3 regions of the Janthinobacterium woesei genome follow, and region 2 is predicted to be linked to each of the others. Evidence: predicted binding sites of a transcription regulator. Region 2 holds the regulator's gene; each other region holds the start of a gene.

Region 1 (7,778 bases), on a different contig from region 2:
CCAGCAGGGCGTCAGGGTCGGGGCGTTGGCTGTCGTTGGGGAGCATGGGTATCTTTACATGTAAAAACAGGAGGCGTGCCGGTGGCACCGCCCCCAGCATCATCTTACTTCTGCGCCGCGTCCAGCGCCAGATTCAGTTCCAGCACATTCACGCGTGCCTCGCCGAAAAAGCCGATATACGCGGTTTTCTGTACCTTGGCGATGGCATTTTCCACCTGCGCCAGCGGTATTTCGCGCACGCGTGCCACGCGCGGCGCCTGGTACAGCGCGCCAGCCAGGCTGATTTCCGGATCCAGGCCGCTGCCCGACGCCGTCACCAGGTCGACAGGGATCGGGTTCCGGTTGCCGGGGTCAAGCGCCTGCAGGGCGGCGATGCGCGACTTGACGGCATCGACCAGGGCAGGATTCGTCGGCCCCTGGTTGGAGCCGCCAGAACCGGCGCCATTGTTGGCCATCGGCGCGGTGGCCGATGGCCGGCCCCAGAAATACTTGGGCGAGGTGAACGACTGGCCGATGAGGGCAGAGCCGACGGGTTTGCCGTCGCGCTCGACGATGCTGCCGTTGACTTCATCATTGAAAGCCAGCTGGCCGATGCCGGTGGTGGCAAACGGATAAATCACGCCGCAGATCACGGTCAGCGCGGCAAACAGGACCAGGGCGGGACGTACGATAGTGCTCATGACGGTTCCTTTAGACTAAATTAAGTGCGGACAGCAGCATGTCGATCAGCTTGATGCCGATGAAGGGCAAGATGATGCCGCCCACGCCGTAGATCAGCAGATTGCGGCGCAACAGGCTGGCCGCGCCGATGGCCCGGTATTGCACGCCCTTCAGTGCCAGCGGGATCAGCACGACGATGATCAGCGCATTGAAGATCACGGCCGACATGATGGCCGACGCGGGACTCGACAGGTGCATGATGTCGAGCGCCTTCAACTGCGGATAGGTGCCTACGAAGGCGGCCGGAATGATGGCGAAGTACTTGGCGATGTCGTTCGAGATCGAGAACGTCGTCAGCGAACCGCGCGTCATCAGCATCTGCTTGCCGATTTCGACGATTTCCAGCAGCTTGGTCGGGTTCGAATCCAGGTCGACCATATTACCCGCCTCTTTCGCCGCCTGCGTGCCTGAGTTCATGGCCACGGCCACGTCGGCCTGGGCCAGCGCGGGCGCATCGTTGGTGCCGTCGCCCGTCATCGCCACCAGGCGTCCCTCGGACTGGTAGCTGCGTATGAGCTTCAGTTTGTCTTCCGGCGTCGCCTCGGCCAGGAAATCGTCCACGCCCGCTTCGGCCGCAATCGCCGCCGCTGTCAGCTTGTTGTCCCCGGTGATCATGACGGTCTTGATGCCCATGCGGCGCAGTTCCGCAAAGCGTTCCTTGATGCCGCCCTTGACGATATCCTTCAGTTCCACGGTACCCATGATGCGGCCATCGTCGACCACCACCAGCGGCGTGCTGCCGCGGCGGGCGATATCGTCGACGGCGCGCGCCACCTCGTCCGGATACGGCTGGCCCAGTGCTTCCACGTACTTTTTCATCGAGTCGGCCGCGCCCTTGCGCAGCTGGCGCACATGCTGGTCGGCTGGAATATCCACGCCGCTCATGCGCGTCTGCGCCGTGAACGGAACAAAGGTGGCATGCAGGCTGGCCATCTCGCGTTCACGGATATTGAACTTCTGCTTGGCCAGCACGACGATGCTGCGCCCTTCCGGCGTTTCATCGGCCAGGGAGGCCAGTTGCGCCGCGTCGGCCAGTTGTTGCTCCGTCACGCCAGGGGCAGGCACGAAGCTGGACGCCTGGCGGTTGCCCAAGGTGATGGTGCCCGTCTTGTCGAGCAGCAGTACGTCGACGTCGCCGGCCGCTTCCACGGCGCGGCCCGAGGTGGCGATCACATTGGCTTGCATCATGCGGCTCATGCCGGCCACGCCGATGGCCGACAACAAGCCGCCGATGGTGGTCGGGATCAGGCACACCAGCAGCGCGATCAGCACGGTAATCGTCACCGGCGTGCCGCTGCCGGCCGCCGCCACGGAGAACAGAGAATACGGCAGCAGCGTCACGGTGACGATCAGGAAAACGATGGACAAGGCGACGAGCAGGATCGTCAGGGCGATTTCGTTCGGCGTCTTCTGGCGCTTGGCGCCTTCGACCATGGCAATCATGCGGTCGATGAAGGCTTCGCCAGGATTGACGGAAACGCGCACCAGCAGCCAGTCCGACAGCACGCGGGTGCCGCCCGTCACGGCCGAAAAATCGCCACCCGATTCGCGGATCACTGGCGCCGATTCGCCCGTGATGGCACTTTCGTCGACAGAAGCCACGCCGGCCGTCACTTCGCCGTCGGCTGGAATCACGTCGCCCGCCTCGACCAGCACCGTCATGCCCTTGCGCAGGTCAGTGGCCGGCGTCGGCAGCCAGGAAGTGCCGTACTTCGGCGTTTGCATTTTCTTCGCCATCACCGTTTGCTTCAGGGCGCGCAGCGAGGCCGCCTGGGCCTTGCTGCGGCCTTCGGCCAGCGCTTCGGCAAAGTTTGCAAACAACACGGTAAACCACAGCCACACGGCGACGGACAGGATGAAGCCGAACGAGGCCTCGCCCTGGCCACCCGCCGCCTGGATGGCCAGCAGGGTGGTGATGATGCTGCCCACGTAGACCACGAACATCACGGGGCTGCGCCACTGCGTGCGGGGGCTGAGTTTTTTAAACGCATCGACGATGGCGGGGCCGATCAATGCGGAATCGAACAAGGTCAGGCTTTTGCGTGACATGATAGCCTCTTATTTTGTAAAAAGTTGCAGGTGTTCGACGATCGGGCCCAGGGCCAGCGCGGGAACATAATTCAACACGCCAACGAGCACCACCACGCCAATCAGCAAGCCGATGAACATGGGGCCGTGCGTGGGCATGGTGCCGGCATTGGCCGACAGGCGCTGCTTGGCCGCCAGCGAACCGGCCACCGCCAGCACAGGCACGATCACGGCGAAGCGGCCGAACCACATGGCGATCGCCAGCATCACGTTATAGAACGGCGTGTTGGCGGACAGGCCGGCAAACGCGCTGCCGTTGTTATTCGCCGCCGAGGTGAAGGCGTAGAGGATTTCCGAGAAACCGTGCGCGCCCGGATTGGCCACGCCCACCGTACCCGGCTCCACCATCACGGCGATCGCCGTGCCCGTCAGCACCAGGGCTGGTGTCACCAGGATGGCCAGCGAGACCATCTTCATTTCGTAAGCCTGGATTTTCTTGCCCAGGTATTCAGGCGTGCGCCCTATCATCAAGCCAGCGATGAAGACGGCCAGGATGGCGAACATCAGCATGCCGTACAAGCCCGTGCCCACGCCGCCAAAAATCACTTCGCCGAACTGCATCAGCAGCAGCGGCACCATGCCGCCCAGGGGCATGTAGGAATCGTGCATGGAGTTGACGGCACCGCACGATGCGGCCGTCGTCACCGCCGCAAACAGGGTCGATGAGCTGATGCCGAAACGCGTTTCCTTGCCTTCCATATTGCCGCCCGATTGCAGGCTGCTGGCCTGCTGGTCCACGCCCAGCGCCTGCAAGGCAGGATTGGCTTGCTGCTCGGCGCCCATCACGCCGGCCGTCATGACGACAAAGATCAAGGTCATCGCGGCCACTACGGCCCAGCCCTGGCGCATGTCACCCACCATGCGGCCAAAGGTGAAGCACAGGCCGGCGGGAATGAGGAAAATGGCCAGCATCTGCAGGAAGTTCGACAGCACGGTCGGGTTTTCATATGGGTGCGCGGAGTTGGCGTTGAAGAAACCGCCGCCATTCGTACCCAGCAGCTTGATCGATTCCTGCGACGCGACGGGACCCATGGCGATCGTCTGCGTTTTCGCCACTTGCGCTTCCATCACGGGCTTGCCGGCAGCATCCAGCACGGGCTGGCCATCGGCACCAGCTTTCGGCGTTTCATATGCCACCTGGTCGAGCAGGGTTACTTCCTTGTAAGGGGAAAAATTCTGGATCATGCCTTCGCCCATGAAGACCACGGACAGGGCCAGCGACAGCGGCAGCAGGATATACAGCGTGGAGCGCACCAGGTCGATCCAGAAATTGCCGATCGACTTGCCCGAACGCGAGGTGAAGCCGCGCACCAGCGCAAAGATCACGGCGATGCCGGTGGCGGCCGAGAAAAAGTTCTGGCATGCCAGGCCCAGCATTTGGGTCAGGTAACTCATGGTCTGTTCGCCGCCGTAGCCCTGCCAATTGGTATTGGCGACAAAGCTGACGGTGGTATTGAACGAGGAATCGGGGCTCACGCCAGCCAATCCCTGAGGATTTAAAGGCAGAAAGCCCTGCAGGCGCTGCAGGCCGTAAACAAAAAAGGCGCCCACGGTATTGAACACGACCAGGGCGATGGCATAGCTTTTCCAGCCCATGGCCCGGTCGCTATCCTTGCTCATGTCCAGGCCGGAACAGCGGTACAGCAGGTTTTCCAGCTTTTGCAGCCAGCCCATGCCGCGCACGGGGCCGTCGCCGGCCACCTTGGCCATGTACAGGCCCAGCGGATAGCTTGCTGCTAGCAAGACAAACAAGAAAAGCACCAACATCAATATCGATTGCGTCGTCATCACAGTTCCTCAGCCTTCAGCAGCGCCACCAGCAGATACACGAGCAGGCCGGCCGACACCACGGCGCCCAGTACATAAAATGCGTTCATTTGACGCTCCTTAATTTGTCGCAGGCCACGGCAAAGCCGACCACCACGACGAAAAAAACGGCAATCAAGCCGAGATACACGATATCCATTCCCACCCTCATTCAGGTTTGTTTTGATAGTGAGCAGATTAGCCAAAAGGGTCTAAAAAATTTGTAAAGACTGGGGAGGGCGATGTAAACAAGATGTAAAAATGCGGTGTTGGCCGCATAAAATCTGCCCTGGCTGGCGCAAAACGGCGGGGCAAGGTGCACCGTTGTTAGCTAGCAGTAGCGCTATTGCCCGCCGATCAAGATAGAATGCGCGAGCGTCCGCACAAGGACGCCATACCTGCCGCACTGCCATTCCCCAGTGACGCTGGACGGAATATACTGTATATTTATACAGTTATCGCCGCCGTTGTCACTGCGCCGCGCAGTGCCCTGGCCTGGCGTTCCAACCACTGTCTTTACTTAGCTTGAACACGTATGGCCACTAAAAAACCAGCATCCGACTACAGCGAATCATCCATCCGTGTCCTGAAAGGACTGGAACCCGTCAAGCAGCGCCCGGGGATGTACACCCGCACTGAAAATCCGCTGCACATCATTCAAGAAGTGATCGACAATGCCTCCGACGAGGCGCTGGGCGGTCATTGCACGCATATCGCCGTGACGCAAAACACCGATGGCAGCATCACTGTCGAAGACAATGGCCGCGGCATTCCCGTCGGCCTGCATCCGGAAGAAGGCGTGCCGACGGTGGAAATCGTGTTTACGCGGCTGCACGCGGGCGGCAAGTTCGACAAGGGTTCAGGCGGCGCCTATGCATTTTCGGGCGGCTTGCATGGCGTCGGCGTGTCCGTTACCAACGCGCTGTCCACACGGCTGGAAATCACCGTCTGGCGCAAGGAAAGCGACGGCAACGGCCTGCATCACATGGTGTTTGCCAACGGCGATGTGATCGAACCCTTGAATTCCCGCCCCGCCCCGCGCGACGGTAAAAAATCGGGCACGCGCGTCACCGCCTGGCCAGATCCGAAGTATTTTGATTCGCCCAATATCTCGCAGACCGAGCTGCAGCGCCTGCTGCGCTCGAAAGCCGTGCTGCTGCCCGGCGTGACCGTTACCCTGACCAACGCCAAGACGGGCGACACGCAAACCTGGCTGTACGCGGAGGGCTTGCGCGGCTACCTGACCGAATCGCTGGCGCAAGTGTCGAATGGCGAAACCCTGATTCCCCTGTTCGAAGGCGCGCAATATGCGGGCCCGGATTCGGAAGGCTTTGCCGAAGGCGAAGGCGCGGCCTGGGTGGTGGCATGGACGGAAGAAGGCGCCATCGTGCGCGAGTCGTATGTCAACCTGATTCCCACCTCGAATGGCGGTACGCACGAATCGGGCTTGCGCGACGGCCTGTTCGGCGCCGTGAAAAACTTCGTCGAGATGCACTCGCTGCTGCCCAAGGGCGTGAAACTGCTGCCCGAAGACGTGTTCGCGCGCGCTTCCTTCGTGCTGTCGGCGAAGGTGCTGGACCCGCAATTCCAGGGCCAGATCAAGGAACGCCTCAATTCGCGCGACGCCGTGCGCCTGGTCTCGACCTTCACCAAGCCACCGCTGGAACTGTGGCTGAACCAGCACGTCGACTATGGCAAGAAGCTGGCCGATCTGGTGATCAAGCAGGCGCAATCGCGCCAGCGCTCGCTGCAAAAAGTGGAAAAGAAAAAATCCTCGGGCGTGGCCGTCCTGCCGGGTAAGCTGACTGACTGCGAATCGTCCGACATCACGCGCAATGAACTGTTCCTGGTCGAGGGCGACTCAGCGGGCGGTTCGGCCAAGATGGGCCGCGACAAGGAATTCCAGGCTATTTTGCCCCTGCGCGGCAAGGTGCTGAACTCATGGGAAACGGACCGCGACCGCCTGTTCGCCAATAACGAAATCCACGACATCGCCGTGGCCATCGGCGTCGACCCACACAGCGTGGGCGACACGCCCGACCTGTCCGGCCTGCGCTACGGCAAAATCTGCATCCTTTCCGATGCGGACGTGGACGGCTCGCACATCCAGGTACTGTTGCTGACGCTCTTCTTCAAGCACTTCCCGGCCCTGATCAACAAGGGACATATCTGCATCGCCCGCCCGCCGCTGTACCGCGTCGACGCGCCTGCGCGCGGCAAGAAACCGATGCAAAAAATCTATGCGCTCGACGCCGGCGAACTGGTGGCCATCGAGGATAAACTGCGCAAGGAAGGCGTAAAACAGGGCGCCTGGTCCATTTCGCGCTTCAAGGGCCTGGGCGAGATGAACGCCGAACAGCTGTGGGAAACCACGATGAACCCGGATACGCGCCGCTTGCTGCCCGTGACCCTGGGCGAAATCGACCACATGACCTCCGCCGCCCGCTTCAATATGTTGATGGGCAAGGGCGAAGCGGCAGGACGCCGCGCCTGGATCGAGGAGCACGGCAATGAGGCGGAAGCCGATATTTAAGCAACGCGCCGCACAGCCTATCCATACCAGACAAACCAAGTAGCAAGATAAACCATGTCCACACAAACCAATTTATTTGACGAAGCCCAGCCTGAGCCAACCGTGCCCGATGAGCCGGCATTCGACGGCGAAGCGCTGACCCTGTCCACCTTCGCCGAGCGCGCCTATCTCGATTACGCCATTTCGGTGGTCAAGGGCCGCGCCCTGCCCGACGTCTGCGATGGCCAGAAGCCAGTGCAGCGCCGCATCCTGTATGCGATGAATGAACTGGGCCTCAATTCCACAGCCAAGCCGCGCAAATCGGCGGCCGTGGTCGGCGACGTGCTGGGTAAATTGCATCCGCACGGCGACCAGTCCGTGTACGACGCGCTGGTACGCATGGCGCAGGATTTCTCGCTGCGCTACCCGCTGATCGACGGCCAGGGCAACTTCGGCTCGCGCGATGGCGACGGCGCGGCGGCAATGCGCTACACGGAGGCGCGTTTGACGCCGATCGCCAAATTACTGATGGATGAAATCGGCATGGGCACGGTGGACTTCCAGCCCAACTACGACGGCTCGACGGAAGAACCCAAGCTGCTGCCGGCGCGTTTGCCGATGGTGCTGCTAAATGGTGCCTCCGGCATTGCCG
Region 2 (7,778 bases):
CAACACCTCCGGTGGTGGCGGTGCTCGCCGTGGCGGCAAGGAAACGCCGGACCCGGTCTTGCCTGAAAAGAAACGTGCGCGCCGCCGCCTGGTCGGGGCAGTTGCCCTGACCCTGGGCGTGGCCGTCGGCTTGCCGATGCTGCTCGATGCCGAACCGAAGGCCCCCGTCAACGACATCGCCATCGACATCCCGTCGAAAGAGAAGGTCGCCGCCGCTCCCGCGCCAGCCCCCGTGCAGGCGGTGCCGGCACAGGGCTCGGCGCACAACGGCCTGGACCAGTCCGAGGAAATTGTCGACGCGCCACTGCCGCCAGCGGCCAGGCCTGCGCCAGCTGCGGCGCCCGTGCTGGCCGCCGCCGAGCCTGTTCCTGCCAAGCCGCAGTATATGGAGCCGAAACCGGAGCCGAAACCGGAGCCCAAGTCCGTCAAGGTTGAGCCCAAGCCGGAGCCGAAGCATGAGCCGAAACCCGAAGTTAGACACGAGTCCAAGCCTGAACCCAAGCCTGAACCCAAGCCTGAACCTAAGCACGAGGTGAAGCCGGAAGCCAAGCCCGAACCGAAACCTGCCAAGCCGGCGCAGTCTGCTGACGATGCGGCGCGCGCGCTGGCGATTCTGGAAGGCAAGCCATCTGAGCGGGCGCAAGACAAGCCGCAAGACAAGTCCCACGATACCGGCTCCGGCAAGTTCGTGGTGCAGGTGGCAGCCCTGGCGACGCAAGACAAGGTGGATGAATTGCAGGAAAAACTGCGCGATGCGGGCATCAAGTCGTACACGCAGAAGGTTTCCAGCCCTGCTGGTGAGCGCATCCGTGTCCGCGTGGGGCCGTTTGGCAGCCGTGAAGACGCGGAAAAGACGCGCGCCAAGTTGCAAAAGCTGGGCCTGGGCGGCAGCCTGGTGCCAGCATGACGATGCAAGGCTGAACGCGCGTGACGATCTTCGATTACCTGGTGCTGTTCGTACTGGTGACCTCCGTGCTGATCAGCATGATGCGTGGCCTGGTCAAGGAAATATTGTCATTGATCAGCTGGGTGGTGGCTTTTATCGTTGCCAACGCTTATGGTGCCAGCGTGGCAAAATTCCTGCCTGAAGTCGTGCCGGGCGAAGCTATTCGCTTGTTGCTGGCCTTCGTGGTGGTGTTCATCGGCGTGCGCATTCTGATGGGTTTACTCGGCATGACGGTCGATGCGCTGGTCAAGGTAACGGGCATGAGCCTGGCCGACCGCACCCTGGGCAGCCTGTTTGGTCTGGCACGGGGCCTTGTGATTGTGCTGACCGCCGTCATCTTGTGTGGCATGACCTCCATACCCCAGCAGCCATTCTGGAAAAACGCGCTGCTCAGTCCGTTCGCGGAGCAGGGCGCGCGCGCCATCAAGCCTTATCTGCCTGCCGCGTATGCGCAGCATGTGACATTTTGAATTTTTTTTAAAATCAGTAGCACAGTTTAGGAGCACACCATGTGTGGCATCGTCGGCGTCGTTTCCCATCAACCTGTCAATCAATTGCTCTATGATGCATTGTTGCTTTTGCAACATCGCGGTCAGGACGCGGCAGGGATTGCGACCAATCACAGCAGTATGTTTTCCATGCACAAGGCCAATGGTCTCGTACGTGACGTCTTCCGTACGCGCAACATGCGTTCGCTGCAAGGCAATTCGGGCATCGGCCACTGCCGCTACCCGACGGCCGGTTCGTCTAGCGAAGAGGAAGCACAGCCGTTTTATGTGAATGCGCCGTTCGGCATCACCCTGGCGCACAATGGCAACCTGACCAACTGGGAGCAGTTGAAACAGGAAATGTTCAAGAATGACCGCCGCCACATCAATACCGATTCCGACTCGGAAGTGCTGCTCAACGTGCTGGCGCATGAAATCCAGGAAGCGACGACGGGCCTGAACCTGGACCCGGACGCCATCTTCAAGGCCGTGACCGTGCTGAACCGCCGCGTCAAGGGTGGTTATGCTGCCGTGGCGCAAATCGCCGGATTTGGCTTGCTGGCCTTCCGCGACCCGCACGGCATCCGTCCGTTGTGCCTGGGCATCAATGAAACGGAGCAAGGCGCCGAATACCTGATCGCCTCCGAATCCGTGGCCCTGGAAGGCATGGGCTTCCGCTTCGTGCGCGACATCGGTCCTGGTGAGGCCATCTTTATCGATGCCGACAAGCAATTGCACAGCCGCCAATGCGCCGACAATGCCAGCCTGAACCCTTGCGTGTTCGAATTCGTCTACCTGGCACGTCCCGACTCCGTCATCGACGGCGCCTCCGTGTACGCCACGCGCCTGAAAATGGGCGAGTACCTGGCCGAGAAGATCCGCGCCGAATTGCCAGGCGTGCATATCGACGTGGTCATGCCGATTCCCGACTCGTCGCGTCCGGCCGCCATCCAGTTGGCCATGGCGCTCAACATCGAGTACCGCGAAGGCTTCATCAAGAACCGCTACATCGGCCGTACCTTCATCATGCCTGGCCAGGCGGCGCGCAAGAAGTCCGTGCGCCAGAAGCTCAATGCGATTCCATCCGAATTCAAGGATAAAGTCGTGCTGCTGGTCGACGACTCCATCGTGCGCGGCACCACCAGCCGTGAAATCGTGCAAATGGCACGCGAAGCGGGCGCCAAGAAGGTCATCTTCGCTTCGGCCGCGCCGCCGGTGATCTACCCGAACGTGTACGGCATCGACATGCCGACGCGCGACGAGCTGATCGCCTACGGCCGCACGACGGAAGAAGTGTGCCGCGAAATCACGGCCGATTATCTGGTGTACCAGGATATCGCGGCCCTGAAGCAAGCGATTGCCGACGTCAACCCGGCCCTGACGAACTTCGAGGCATCGTGCTTCGATGGCGTGTATGTGACGGGCGACGTGTCGCAGGAATACCTGGACCGCCTGGAATACGCACGCCACCATCCGAAGGCGGCAGCGCCCGAAGATACGCCGCGTTCCCAGTTGAACCTGAACCTCGCTACCACCGAGGGTTGATGCAGGGCCCGGCTATTGCCGGGCTTTTTTTTTGCCTGACATTTTTTCTCCGCCTTGCGCACCACTCAATCATGAGCAACAACAAAACCTACGGCTTTACCACTACCATCCTGCATAGCGACCGCCGCAAGGGCATCGAACATGGCTCCCTGCACAAGCCCTTGCACACCTCGGTGGCTTTCGGCTATGCCGACGCGCGCCAGCTGGCCTCCGTGTTCCAGGGCAAGGAACCGGGCTTCCGCTATGGGCGCCAGGGCAATCCGACGGTCTCCGCGCTGGAAGACAAGGTCAACAAGATGGAAGATGGCGTGGCTACCTTGTGCTTCGCCACCGGCATGGGCGCCATCGGCGCCGTGGTGCAATCCTTGCTGCGCGCGGGCGACCACGTCGTGTCGTCGGCCTTTTTGTTTGGCAATACCAACAGTCTGTGGCAAACGGTGACGGGGCAGGGCATTGATGTGGCGTTTGTCGATGCCACCGATGTCGCCAATGTAGCGGCTGCCATCACGCCTGCCACGCGTATTGTTTTCGTGGAAACTATCGCCAATCCGCGCACGCAGATCGCCGACCTGGCCAAGATCGGCGCCTTGTGCAAGGAGCGCGGCATCCTGTACATCGTCGACAATACGATGACCACGCCGTATCTGTTCCGCCCGAAGGCGGTGGGCGCGGGGCTGGTGGTCAATGCGTTGACGAAATCCATCGGTGGCCACGGCAATGCGCTGGGCGGTAGCTTGACCGATACGGGCGTGTTTGACTGGACGCAATACCCGAACATCTTTGAAAATTACAAGAAAGTGGCGCCCGCGCAGTGGGGTATCGCGCAAATCCGCGCCAAGGCCTTGCGCGACTTCGGCGCCTCACTGGGACCGGAAGCGGCGCACCATATTGCCGTTGGCGCCGAAACCATGGCCTTGCGCATGGACCGCACCTGCTCGAATGCCCTGGCGCTGGCGAGCCTGCTGCAGGCCGATCCGCGCGTGGCGGCCGTGCATTATCCGGGTTTGCCCTCGCACCCGCAGCATGCGCTGGCTGCCGACTTGTTCCGCAGCTTTGGTTCCCTGTTCAGTTTTGAGCTGAAAGACGGCATCGATTGCTTCGATTTCCTCAATCGCCTGAACTTGGCCATTCCCGCCAGCAACTTGGGCGACACGCGCACCTTGGTCATTCCCGTCGCCCACACGATTTTTTATGAGATGGGTGCCGAGCGCCGCGCCAGCATGGGCATCGCCGAATCGCTGATCCGCGTCTCCGTCGGTATCGAGGATGAGGTCGATTTATTGGAAGACTTCCGCCAGGCGCTTGAGGCATAAAGTGCCGTAAATAAAAAAGGCCGGAACAGCACATGACTGTTCCGGCCCTTTTTACGTGCAACAGTTTAATGCCAGCTGCGCATCAGGCCCACTGCCAGGCCTTCCAGCGCAAATTCGTCTTCGGGCGAGACGGTAATGACCTTGAAGTCCGGGTTTTCCGGCAGCAGTTCGATCACGGAGCCTGTTTTCCTGTAGCGCTTGACGGTGACTTCGTCGCCGATGCGGGCCACGACGATCTGTCCGTTCTTGGCGCTGTCGACCTTCTTGACGGCCAATAAATCGCCATCCATGATGCCGGCGTCGCGCATGGACCAGCCGCGCACTTTCAGCAGGAAGTCGGGCTTGGCCGAAAACAGGGCTGGATCGACGTTGTAGCTCGCTTCCAGGTTTTCCTGCGCCAGGATGGGCGAGCCAGCCGCCACCCGGCCGATCAGGGGCAGCGACATCAGCAGCGCCGCCGGCACTTTGGCCGGTAGCGTTTCAGCGGCCGCGCCGATCAGGCGAATGCCGCGCGAGGTGCCCGGCGAAATCTCGATCGCGCCCTTGCGGGCCAGGGCCTGCAAATGCTCTTCGGCCGCGTTGGCCGATTTAAAACCCAATTCGTTGGCGATTTCGGCACGGGTGGGAGGAAAACCCGTATTTTCAATCGCGTCCTTGATCAGGTTCAGGATTTGTTCTTGTCGTGCTGTCAGCTTGATCATGAGCGGTGGGTGCATACTAAAATGCTGTCTATATGAACAGTCTGTATTTTTGTACAGTATCGCCCACTATGCAAGGGGATTTGCGCTTTTTGCGCGGATTTCGCGCGAAATAGTCGGCGCAGGCGGAAAAATGCGGCTACGCAGCGGTGTCCAATGCCGTTGTGGAAGGAATTATTGAAACCTTTGCCAATAGCGGTTATAATCTTCGGCTGACCTTCCCACACTCGTCTTGACGCCGAGGTGGGCGATTATCAATCCGACCTGAAGGAGTTTGCATGCGTCATTATGAAATAGTCTTTATCGTCCATCCGGACCAGAGCGAGCAAGTGCCCGCGATGATCGAACGCTACAAAGCCAGCGTAACCACCCGCGGCGGTTCGGTTCACCGCGTGGAAGATTGGGGCCGCCGTCAAATGGCTTACTCGATCCAAAAGCTGCCTAAAGCACACTACATCTGCCTGAACATCGAATGCGATAACGAGACCCTGGTCGAGTTGGAAACAGCATTCAAATTCAATGATGCCGTGTTGCGTCACCTGACCGTTAAAATGAAGAAAGCTGAAACAGCTCCTTCGCCGATGATGAAATCGGTACAACGCGAAGATGCGGCTAAAAGCCACCGCACCGAAGCACCAGCAGCCGCTCCAGCCGTAGCAGCTTAATTGTTGACCAGGATCGTGCGCTGAACCAGCTACAAGTAACCGCCATCATTGCCGAGCGCGAAATATTGCGCTATACCCCGGCAGGGCTGCCGATTGTGAATGCAGTATTGCAACACAGTTCGCAGCAGATGGAAGCAGGGATTGCCCGTTTGACCGAGTTTGATGTTGCCGCGCTTGCCGCTGGCGAAATCTCAGGCCGGTTCAGTCAGGCAAGCTTGGGCGGGGTCTATCAGTTCACGGGTTTCCTGGCCAGGAAAAGCCGCAACAGCAAGAGTTTGGTGTTTCACATCATTGATTTTAGTGCAGTCACTTCCGACTAGCGCATTTTTAGATACAGGAGCCTCACATGGCATTCGGTAAAAAGTTCGACAAAAATAAGCTCAAGCTTAAAGAAAAACGCAAACAGCAGAACCCGCTGTTCAAACGCAAGAAGTTCTGCCGCTTCACCGCAGCTCACGTTGAGCAAGTTGACTACAAAGACGTTGATACGCTGAAAGACTTCGTCCAAGAAAACGGCAAGATCATGCCAGCACGCCTGACCGGTACCAAGGCGCACTACCAGCGCCAAGTTGACACCGCAATCAAGCGCGCTCGCTTCCTCGCGCTGCTGCCATACACCGATCTGCACCACGCTTAATCGGTCAGATATTCCTGGAGAAGAACTATGCAAATCATTCTGTTAGAAAAAGTTGTTAACGTCGGTAACCTCGGCGAAGTCGTCAAAGTCAAAGACGGTTACGCACGTAACTTCCTGATCCCGCAACGCCTGGCACGTCGTGCTACGGCAACCGCTGTGGCTGAATTCGAAGTCAAGCGCGCCGAACTGGAAAAAGCTGCTGCTGCCAAACTGGCCGTATCGCAAGCCCAGGGCGAAAAACTGAGCGGCCTGACCGTTCAAGTTGCTCAAAAAGCTGGTGTTGATGGCCGTCTGTTCGGTTCCGTCACCAACTTCGACATCGCTGAAGCGCTGACCAAGCAAGGTTTTGCTGTTGAAAAAGCACAAATCCGTATGCCTACCGGCCCGCTGAAAGTTGTTGGCGAGCACAACGTTTCGGTTGCTCTGCACACCGACGTGGTCGTGGAAGTTGTTATCGCTGTCGTTCCAGACGCGAACGCGTAATCGTCTGTGGGCCTTGGCCCGCAAGCATTGCCGTACTATGAAAAGCCGGGTTCGCCCGGCTTTTTTTTGGCCTTTTTTTCGCTGATTTTTTGGCCTTTTTTTTTGCCCTGACGCCGAAGCGGGTATAATTCGCGTCATGAACGCCCCCTCAGATCCACAACTAGATTCCCTCCGCATTCCGCCGCATTCGATCGAAGCAGAACAATCCGTAATCGGTGGTCTGCTGCGCGACAATGCTGCGTATGACCGCATCGCCGACTTCATGCATGCGGAGGATTTCTATCGCTATGACCATCGCATCATCTTCGAGCAAATCGTCAAGATGATTAATGCCTCCAGGCCAGCCGATGTCATTACTGTTTTTGAAACCCTGACCCAGCTCGGCAAGGCCGAGGATGTGGGCGGACTCGCTTACCTGAACGCCATGGCGCAAAATACGCCATCGGCCGCCAACATCCGGCGTTACGCCGAGATCGTGCGCGACCGCGGCGTGCTGCGCAAGCTTATTACGGTGGCCGACGATATCTCCGGCACGGCCTTCAGCCCGCAGGGCAAGGAAGTCAAGCAGATGCTTGACGAGGCCGAGTCGAAGATTTTCGCCATCGCCGAAGAAGGCGCGCGCGGCGCCCAGGGCTGGACCGCCATCCAGCCCCTGCTGACGCAGGTTGTCGAACGCATCGACGAACTGTACAGCCGCGACAACCAGAGTGAAATCACGGGCGTGCCCACCGGTTTCATCGACCTTGACCGCATGACCTCCGGTCTGCAGCCGGGCGACCTGGTGATCGTGGCGGGCCGTCCATCGATGGGCAAGACGGCATTTTCCGTCAACATCGGCGAAAACGTGGCCATCGACAGCGGCTTGCCCGTGGCCGTGTTCTCGATGGAGATGGGCGGCTCTCAGCTGGCGATGCGTATGCTGGGCTCGGTTGGCCAGCTGGACCAGCACCGTCTGCGCACGGGCCGCCTGAACGACGAAGACTGGCCGCGCCTGACGAATGCG
Region 3 (7,778 bases), on a different contig from region 2:
TCCTGCATGTTATTTCTTGCAATGCCACTCTGATTCACTCACAATCAGCACCAAAGTAGTGCGTGAGCGGCGCCTTGGGAGCCGGACACGGCTACACCCTGCGGTCCCACTTGCGATTGCCGAGCGGCGGTGCTTGCTATCGTGAATGGTAGCAAGGCCAGGCCGGCGGCAACCGTGCAGTGTTCTTTCAGATTGGAATCTTGCAATGAAAAACCTCAAGATTGGCGTGCGTCTCGGTGGCGGTTTTGCCGCCGTATTGCTCCTGCTGACTTCCTTGACCGTGGTCGGCATCGTGCAGATGCAAAGCGCCAGCAAGGAAACCGATGCCCTCGTCAACGTCAAGGTGCGCAATGAGCGCCTGATCGGCGAGTGGACCAAGGTCATTGAGGTGAACGCGGCGCGCACGGCGGCCGCCTGGAAGGTCAGCGACGTTGGGCACCAGAAACAGTTTGAGCAGGAAATGGCGGTCTCGTCCGCCCGCGCCACGGAAATCCAGAATGATATCGGCAAGAGCCAGCTGAATGCGCAAGAGCAGGCGCTCTACCAGGACGTGCTGAGCACGCGCAAAGCCTACACCGAGGTGCGCAAGAACGTCTTCAAGGCCAAGAATGCAGGCGACCTGGAACTGGGCAAGCGCCTGTACGAAGGCGACATGGCCGTCAAGCGCGACATCTACCTGGCGTCGCTGAAGAAGCTGGAAATGCTGGAAGCCAGATTGCTCGATGAAACGGCAGCGCACATCCGTTCGCGCTACGAAAATGGCCGTTTATTGCTCATTTCGCTGGGCGTGGCGGCCATTTTGCTGGGCATCGCCTGCGCCTACTGGATCACGCGCTCGATCACGCGCCCCATTACGCGTGCCGTCGAAGTGGCTGAAGCCGTCTCTGCTGGCGACCTGACCAGCCATATCGTGGTGGAAAGCCGCGATGAGACAGGGCAATTGATGCACGCGCTGAAAAACATGAACGACAAGCTGGTCAGTATCGTCGGCCAAGTGCGCGCCGGCACCGATTCCATCAGCACGGCGTCGAGCGAGATTGCGGCAGGCAACCTGGATTTGTCGTCACGCACGGAACAGCAGGCCAGCTCGCTGGAAGAGACGGCTTCCTCCATGGAAGAGCTGACGTCGACCGTCAAACTCAATGCCGACAATGCGCGCAGCGCCAACCAGCTGGCCATCGACGCCTCGCACATCGCCAGCAAGGGCGGGGTGGTGGTGTCGGAAGTGGTCAGCACCATGGGCTCGATCAACGATTCTTCGCGCAAGATTGTCGACATCATCAGCGTCATCGACGCCATCGCCTTCCAGACGAATATCCTGGCCCTGAACGCCGCCGTCGAAGCGGCCAGGGCCGGCGAGCAGGGCCGGGGCTTTGCCGTGGTGGCCTCCGAGGTGCGCAACCTGGCGCAGAGGTCAAGCCAGGCGGCCAAGGAAATCAAGGGCTTGATCGACGATTCCGTGCAAAAGGTCGAGGCCGGTTCGCAACTGGTGGACAAGGCGGGCCGCACCATGGATGAAATCGTGCAAAGCATCAGCCATGTGACGCAGATCATGAACCAGATCACGGACGCCAGCGACGAACAGCGCGCTGGCATCGAGCAAGTCAACCAGGCCATCGGCCAGATGGACCAGGTGACGCAGCAAAACGCGGCGCTGGTGGAAGAAGCGGCCGCAGCGGCGGAATCCATGCAGGAACAAGCGGCCAAGCTGGCCGACGTGGTGGGCTTGTTCAAGCTCGATGCCACACAGCAATACGTTTCTGCGGCGGTGGCACACTCGGTGGCAGCCAAGACTGCTACATCGACCACACCTGCCGCGCGGCGCGCCGTGGCCGCTTCCGCTGCACCTGGCACTGCGCGTGCCGCAGCCCATGGCACGGCCCATGCTACTTCGGCGCCCGCCAAGGCGGCGAAGCTGGCGAAGTTGGATGTGGCCCGCGCCAGCAAGCCACGCGCACCAGTCGCGTCAAGCGCCGACGAGTGGGAAGAATTTTAAGCAACTCTGTCATCCATCGGCCCCCGTGGTTTCAAGCGGTCTTTTCAACCATCGTTTCTCCTTGAGATGGCGTGGGCGCTACAATCGCGGCTTGACGAACCCCGCGAACGCGCCCTGCCATGACTACCCGCAGCACCAATCACTCCTCCCGCGCTGAAGCCGCCCAAACGGCTGCACTCGCCAAGCCAACTGCAACCACTAGGCAAGCTGACGTTGCCAAGCCGATCAAAGCGACTAGACAAGCTGACGTTGCCAAGCCAGCGGACATAGCCCATCAAGCGGCATCGGCCAAACGCACGCGCTGCGTCGTCTGCCTGCGTGCGGCAGCTAGTTGCATCTGCCACTGGATCGCTCCCTTGTCCCACGCAGTGGAAGTGCTGATCCTGCAGCATCCGCTGGAAGTGCACAACGCCAAGGGCAGCGCCCGCTTGCTGCACCTGAGCCTGCCCAATAGCCGCATGTTGACGGGCGAGCATTTTCCACCCGACACCCTGGCCGAACTGCTGGCCGGCAAACACAATGTGCTGCTGTATCCCGATACGCTGGGCGACCGCTCGCTGGGTATCGCGCCGCCGCCAGCGCTCGACCCGGCCATAGTGCTTGATCCAGCGCAACTGCGGCTGGTGGTGCTGGACGGCACCTGGCGCAAGAGCCGCAAGATGCTGTACGTCAATCCCCAGCTGCAACAACTGCCGCGCCTGCCACTGCGCGACACGCCCGCTTCCCATTACCTTATTCGCAAGGCGCACGCGCCGGATCAGCTTTCGACCCTGGAAGCGACTTGCTATGCCCTGATGCAGTTGGAGCAGGACGTGTCCCGCTTCGTTCCCTTGATGACAGCCTTTGACGGTTTTGTCGCACAGCATTTGAGTTATGTCATGGCGCACGCTGAAAAAGCTTGAGCAGCATCCCGACAGCCCTTGATCTTGGCCGAACAGCGGCATAGAATACTGTACGTATATACAGTTAACGGGGGCCGTTCATGAAAGCAATCATTCCAGAGCACGATGACAGCTTCGCCGGGCAAGCCATGCTGCCGCCGCAATCGCTGAAAGCCCTCAAGGGGCGCGGCGCCGTGTCGAACTTGCAAGGCCGCTACGAGCTGCATGCGCGGGCCGGCTTCGATGACGGCTGGGGTGTGGCTGGTCAGGAGGAGGCGGACGGGGAAGAGGGCGCTGCCGCCTGGAAGACGCAGGTCAGCGACGAGCAGGCGCGCACCATCCTCACGCGCAATGCCTCGCCCGATTTGCCGTTCAACGTGTCATTAAATCCATACCGCGGTTGTGAACATGGTTGCATTTATTGCTTTGCCCGCCCCACGCACAGTTATCTGGGCCTGTCGCCCGGTCTCGACTTTGAAAGCCGCATTTACGCCAAGGTGAACGCCCCCGAATTGTTGCGGCGCGAACTGGCCAAAGCCTCGTATGTGCCCGAACCGATCGCGTTGGGCGTGAATACGGATGCCTATCAACCGTGCGAGCGCGAACGGCAGCTGACGCGGCGCGTGCTGGAAGTGTTGCAGGAATGCGGGCATCCGGTGGCCTTGATCACGAAATCGTCGCTGATCGAGCGCGACATCGACTTGCTGGCGCCCATGGCGGCCAAACGCCTGGCGGCCGTGGCCGTCACCGTCACCACGCTTGACCCTGCCATCGCGCGCACGCTGGAACCCCGTGCGGCCGCCCCGGCGCGGCGTTTGCGCACCATCCGCACCTTGACGGACGCGGGCATACCCGTCGGCGTGAGCATTGCGCCCATCATCCCTTTCGTGACGGAACCGGAAATCGAGCAGCTACTGGAAGCCGTGCGCGACGCGGGCGCCATCCACGCCCATTACGTGGTGCTGCGCCTGCCGTGGGAAGTGAGCCCCTTGTTCCAGCAATGGCTGGAAGCGCATTTTCCAGAACGGGCCCAGCGCGTGATGAACCGGGTGCGAGAAATGCGTGGCGGCAAGGATTACGACAGTGCTTTTGGCACGCGCATGCAGGGCGAAGGCGTGTGGGCCGACCTGATACGCCAGCGTTTTGAAAAGGCCGTGCACCGCCTGGGCTTACACGGCAAGGGCGGCCGCTTCAAGCAGCTCGATAGCACGCAATTCCGCCGGCCGCTGGTGGTGCCACCGCTGGGAAACAAGGCGAAGGGAGGGGGTATTGGACAGCTGGATTTATTCTAGATCAACCGCACATCAAGCCTGATAGCGCAAGGTGTCGACCACCAGCTGGAACGCGGGCGAGGATAGCCTGCGGCTGGGGTAGTACAAATGGTAGCCAGGAATGGCGGGACACCAGTCTTCCAACACGGTGAGCAGAAGGCCGTCGGCCACGTGCTGCGCGATGGCGTCCTCCGGCACGTAGGCCAGACCATGGCCTTCCAGGGCCGCCGCCAGCATTTGCGGCGTGGTGTTGAAGATCATCTGGCCGCGCACCTGGATCTGCTGTTGCTGGCCATCCCTGGCGAATTCCCAGGCGTACAGGCCGCCATGGGTGGGCAGGCGCAGGTTGATGCAGTTGTGGGCCAGCAAGTCGCTGGGGCTGAGCGGCTTGCTGCGGTGGGCGAAGTGGCTTGGGGAGCCGACGACGACCATGCGCAAATCGGCACCGATGCGCACGGCGATCATGTCTTTTGCCACTTGGTCGCCGTTGCGCACGCTGGCGTCGTAGCGCTCGGTCACGATGTCGATAAGACCGTAGCTGATGTTGATCTCGATGTTCAGGTCAGGGTGGAGCGGTAGCAGCGGCGACAGCCTGGGCCACAAGATGGTGCTGGCCGCGTGGTCGTGCGCGCTGATGCGGAAGGTGCCTGTGGGTTTGTCGCGCAGCTCTTTCATGGCCGCCAGTTCGGCCTGGATGGCTGCATAGTACGGGCCGATGCTGGCCAGCAGGCGCTCACCCGCTTCGGTGGGCGAGACGCCGCGCGTGGTGCGCGTCAGCAGGCGAATACCCAGGCTTTCTTCCATCTTGCGGATGGTGTGGCTGAGGGTCGACTCGGACACGCCCAGCTGCGCGGCGGCGCGCGTAAAACTGCGCTCGCGCGCCACGGCGATGAAGGCGGGCAGGTTATTCAGGTCCATGCGTCAAGTCCATGCGTCAGGTCCGTGTGTCAGATCCATGCGTCAGCTTCCATCGTTGCGTCCATCTTGCACCAAGTCTGGCGTGCAATCGTTCAAACATTCAAACATTCAAGAATTCAAGCATTCAAGCATTCAAGCATTCAAGCATGCAATATTGCAATCTTGCATTTTATTATCAGTTGCATGCCCGTGCATGTGTTGCCTGTGCATGCCTTGGTTTGCCGTTTCAGGATATTGTCGGCTACTTGCATGCCTTGCCGGCCGTTGCAGTTGCCTCCTGCCCAGCACGATGCCTCATCCCGTCATGCTGCCTGCCGTGGTGTCCTTGATCTGCGCCAGATACTGCTCGATGGCAAAGACGTGCGGGTCGCTCTTGCCCAGTTCGCGCAGGGCGCTGGCCAGGTGCAGCAGGTAGTCGCTGTTCGGGCCGCTGGGGCCGTTTGAACGGGCGATCTGGCGCGCGATATCGAGTTCAGATGCGGCGCCCAAAAAGGCGGCATTTTCTTCGTTCGCGATGTACACCAGGCCTTCTGTGCTGCTGCCGTCCTCGAAGGTGATTTCCGTGGCCAGGCGCAAATAGCCGTTCTTTTCGCGATGGTCGAGGTGGGCGAACACTTCGGGCGTGATCAGGTAAGCCATGCCGTCGCACACGGCGCCCGCCTGCGGCACGATGGTAGCGACTCTGCCTGGCGCCATCGGCGTGCCCCGATGGTCGTGCGAACCTTGCCAGAAGCGCCGCGTCCAGCCTTTGATGCTGGCGGGGCGGCGCTCGATGTAGGGAAAGTCCGCCTTGTAGATCAGCGAGCCATAGCCGAATAGCCAGACTTGCTCATGGCCGTCGAATTTGTTCATGCGCTGGTTGATGGCGATGGTGGCGGCGTCGATGGACGACAGGTTGCTGCTGGCTGAATGGGCAGGCTGGGTCATGGTTGGGCAGGTGTGGGGCGATGATGCATTATAAAACGCTGCCCCTTGCGCCGCCTGCTGGCACGGCGTCGCGCGCGGCACCGCCGGTTGCCACCACGTTCCACTCGTGCGTCTCGACGTATTTGAAGAGGAAGGCGATAAAGCTCTCGGCCGCTGGCGACAGCGAACGGCCCGTCTTCGTGTAGACGAAAAAGCGCCGCGTCAGCTCCGGCTCGTACAGGGTGCGCATGTGCAGTTTATACAGCTTGACCATCGGTTCCGCATACGGCAGGCAGGCCGTGATGCCTAGGTTGGCGCTGACCATGGCCAGCGCCGTCGTCATGAACGTCACTTCATTGTAGGGATTGAGCGACAGGTCGCGGAAAGAACCGTGCATGTCGCGCAGCAGGCGCTCCGTGAACTGCCCCTGCAGCGAAATGAAGGGGTAGTCGGCCACGTCGGCCCAGGTGACCCGCTCTTTTTGCTGCAACGGATGCTGCTCGGGGAAGACCAGCACGAAGGGCATCTCGAACAGTACTTGCGCGGCGATTTCCGCCGTCGGGTCGCGCTCGGGGCCGATGCCGAAATCGACTTCGCCGCTGAAGACGCGCGCCGGGACATTCTCCACGGGGCAGTCGACCAGGCGCAATTGCACTTCCGGGTGCGCCTGGCGGTAGGCGGCGATCACTTCCGGCAGCAGGGTGCACGCCATCATCTGCGGCGCGGCGATGCGCACCATGCCTGTTTTCAGGGCCTTGCGCTGGGCGATGCCGGCCATGGCGCCGTCGAGGTCCTCGATCATCTTTTCAAACAGCGGATACAGCTCGCGGCCGATTTCCGACAACTGCGTCTTGCGCGTGCTACGCTCGACTACGCGCACCCCCAGCACGCTTTCCAGTTCCTTGATCAAACCGCTCAAGGCGGACTGGGTCACGTGCAGGTATTCGGCGGCCAGGGTAAAACTGCCGGTCTTGGCAAGCGCCACGAAGGCGCGCATCTGTCGCAGGCTGGGACTCATAAGATAATCCGATAAATCAATGGCTAAAAATTGTTTGTATGATAGCTGGAACTCGATTCTAATGGTGAAAAGCTGAAAAACACGCCAGCCATCGCGCTCAAGGCGCACCTATTGGAGACCGTAGCATGAAAATCAAGCAAATCCACCACGTTGCCTACCGCTGCATCGACGCGAAGCAAACCGTCGAGTGGTATGTCAAGCATTTGAACATGAATTTCGTCCTCGCCATCGCCGAAGATCTGGTGCCGTCGACCAAGGCGCCCGACCCGTACATGCACGTCTTCCTCGACGCGGGCCAGGGCAATGTGCTGGCCTTCTTTGAACTGCCGACGCAGCCGGCCATGGACCGCGACCGCAATACCCCGGCCTGGGTGCAGCACCTGGCGCTGGAAGTGGCCAGCATGGACGAATTGCTGGCCGCCAAGGAGCGCCTGGTGGCCGGTGGCGTGGAAGTGCTTGGCCCCGTGAATCACACCATCTTTCAGTCGATTTACTTCTTTGACCCGAACGGCCACCGCCTGGAACTGGCGGCGAACGTGGGCACGCCCGAGATGCTGGCCAAACTGGACGCCGTCAAATGGGAAATGCTGGAAGAATGGTCGCAGACGCGCCGCGCGCCGAAACACGCCGCCTGGATGCACGCCCCAGCCGAAGCTTGATTCATCGTACCGTAGCCCCGATACCTCATCTACACAAGGAATAGTATGAAACTCGCAACCCTGAAAAACGCCAGCCGCGACGGCGCCTTGATACTCGTCAGCCGCGACCTGCGCCAGTGCGTGAGCGTG

What was found. Region 2 encodes LexA, which represses DNA repair genes until DNA is damaged. Its sites were predicted from a motif close to ACTGTATNNNNATACAGT; they were not measured.
Region 1: a site for LexA is predicted at 5,053-5,070, ahead of ACQ4W6_RS06710 (DNA topoisomerase IV subunit B). Genes of this name have one in related genera too.
Region 3: a site for LexA is predicted at 2,946-2,963, ahead of ACQ4W6_RS22025 (PA0069 family radical SAM protein). Genes of this name have one in related genera too.

The regions. Positions count from the first base shown of each region.
Region 1 covers NZ_JBNYXW010000005.1:105,696-113,473, reverse strand. The annotation lists gene ACQ4W6_RS06735 (DUF4118 domain-containing protein) at 1-46, opposite strand, end outside; gene kdpC (potassium-transporting ATPase subunit KdpC) at 105-680, opposite strand; gene kdpB (potassium-transporting ATPase subunit KdpB) at 691-2,769, opposite strand; gene kdpA (potassium-transporting ATPase subunit KdpA) at 2,779-4,596, opposite strand; gene kdpF (K(+)-transporting ATPase subunit F) at 4,596-4,685, opposite strand; gene ACQ4W6_RS06710 (DNA topoisomerase IV subunit B) at 5,150-7,147, shown strand; gene parC (DNA topoisomerase IV subunit A) at 7,202-7,778, shown strand, end outside.
Region 2 covers NZ_JBNYXW010000006.1:221,476-229,253, forward strand. The annotation lists gene ACQ4W6_RS08700 (SPOR domain-containing protein) at 1-907, shown strand, start outside; gene ACQ4W6_RS08705 (CvpA family protein) at 928-1,416, shown strand; gene purF (amidophosphoribosyltransferase) at 1,456-2,979, shown strand; gene ACQ4W6_RS08715 (cystathionine gamma-synthase family protein) at 3,051-4,292, shown strand; gene lexA (transcriptional repressor LexA) at 4,358-4,993, opposite strand; gene rpsF (30S ribosomal protein S6) at 5,269-5,655, shown strand; gene priB (primosomal replication protein N) at 5,676-5,975, shown strand; gene rpsR (30S ribosomal protein S18) at 6,002-6,292, shown strand; gene rplI (50S ribosomal protein L9) at 6,320-6,775, shown strand; gene ACQ4W6_RS08745 (replicative DNA helicase) at 6,912-7,778, shown strand, end outside.
Region 3 covers NZ_JBNYXW010000020.1:110,359-118,136, forward strand. The annotation lists gene ACQ4W6_RS22015 (methyl-accepting chemotaxis protein) at 206-1,996, shown strand; gene ACQ4W6_RS22020 (tRNA-uridine aminocarboxypropyltransferase) at 2,263-2,898, shown strand; gene ACQ4W6_RS22025 (PA0069 family radical SAM protein) at 3,027-4,169, shown strand; gene ACQ4W6_RS22030 (LysR family transcriptional regulator) at 4,182-5,066, opposite strand; gene ACQ4W6_RS22035 (gamma-glutamylcyclotransferase) at 5,361-5,993, opposite strand; gene ACQ4W6_RS22040 (LysR family transcriptional regulator) at 6,022-6,990, opposite strand; gene ACQ4W6_RS22045 (VOC family protein) at 7,116-7,649, shown strand; gene ACQ4W6_RS22050 (fumarylacetoacetate hydrolase family protein) at 7,695-7,778, shown strand, end outside.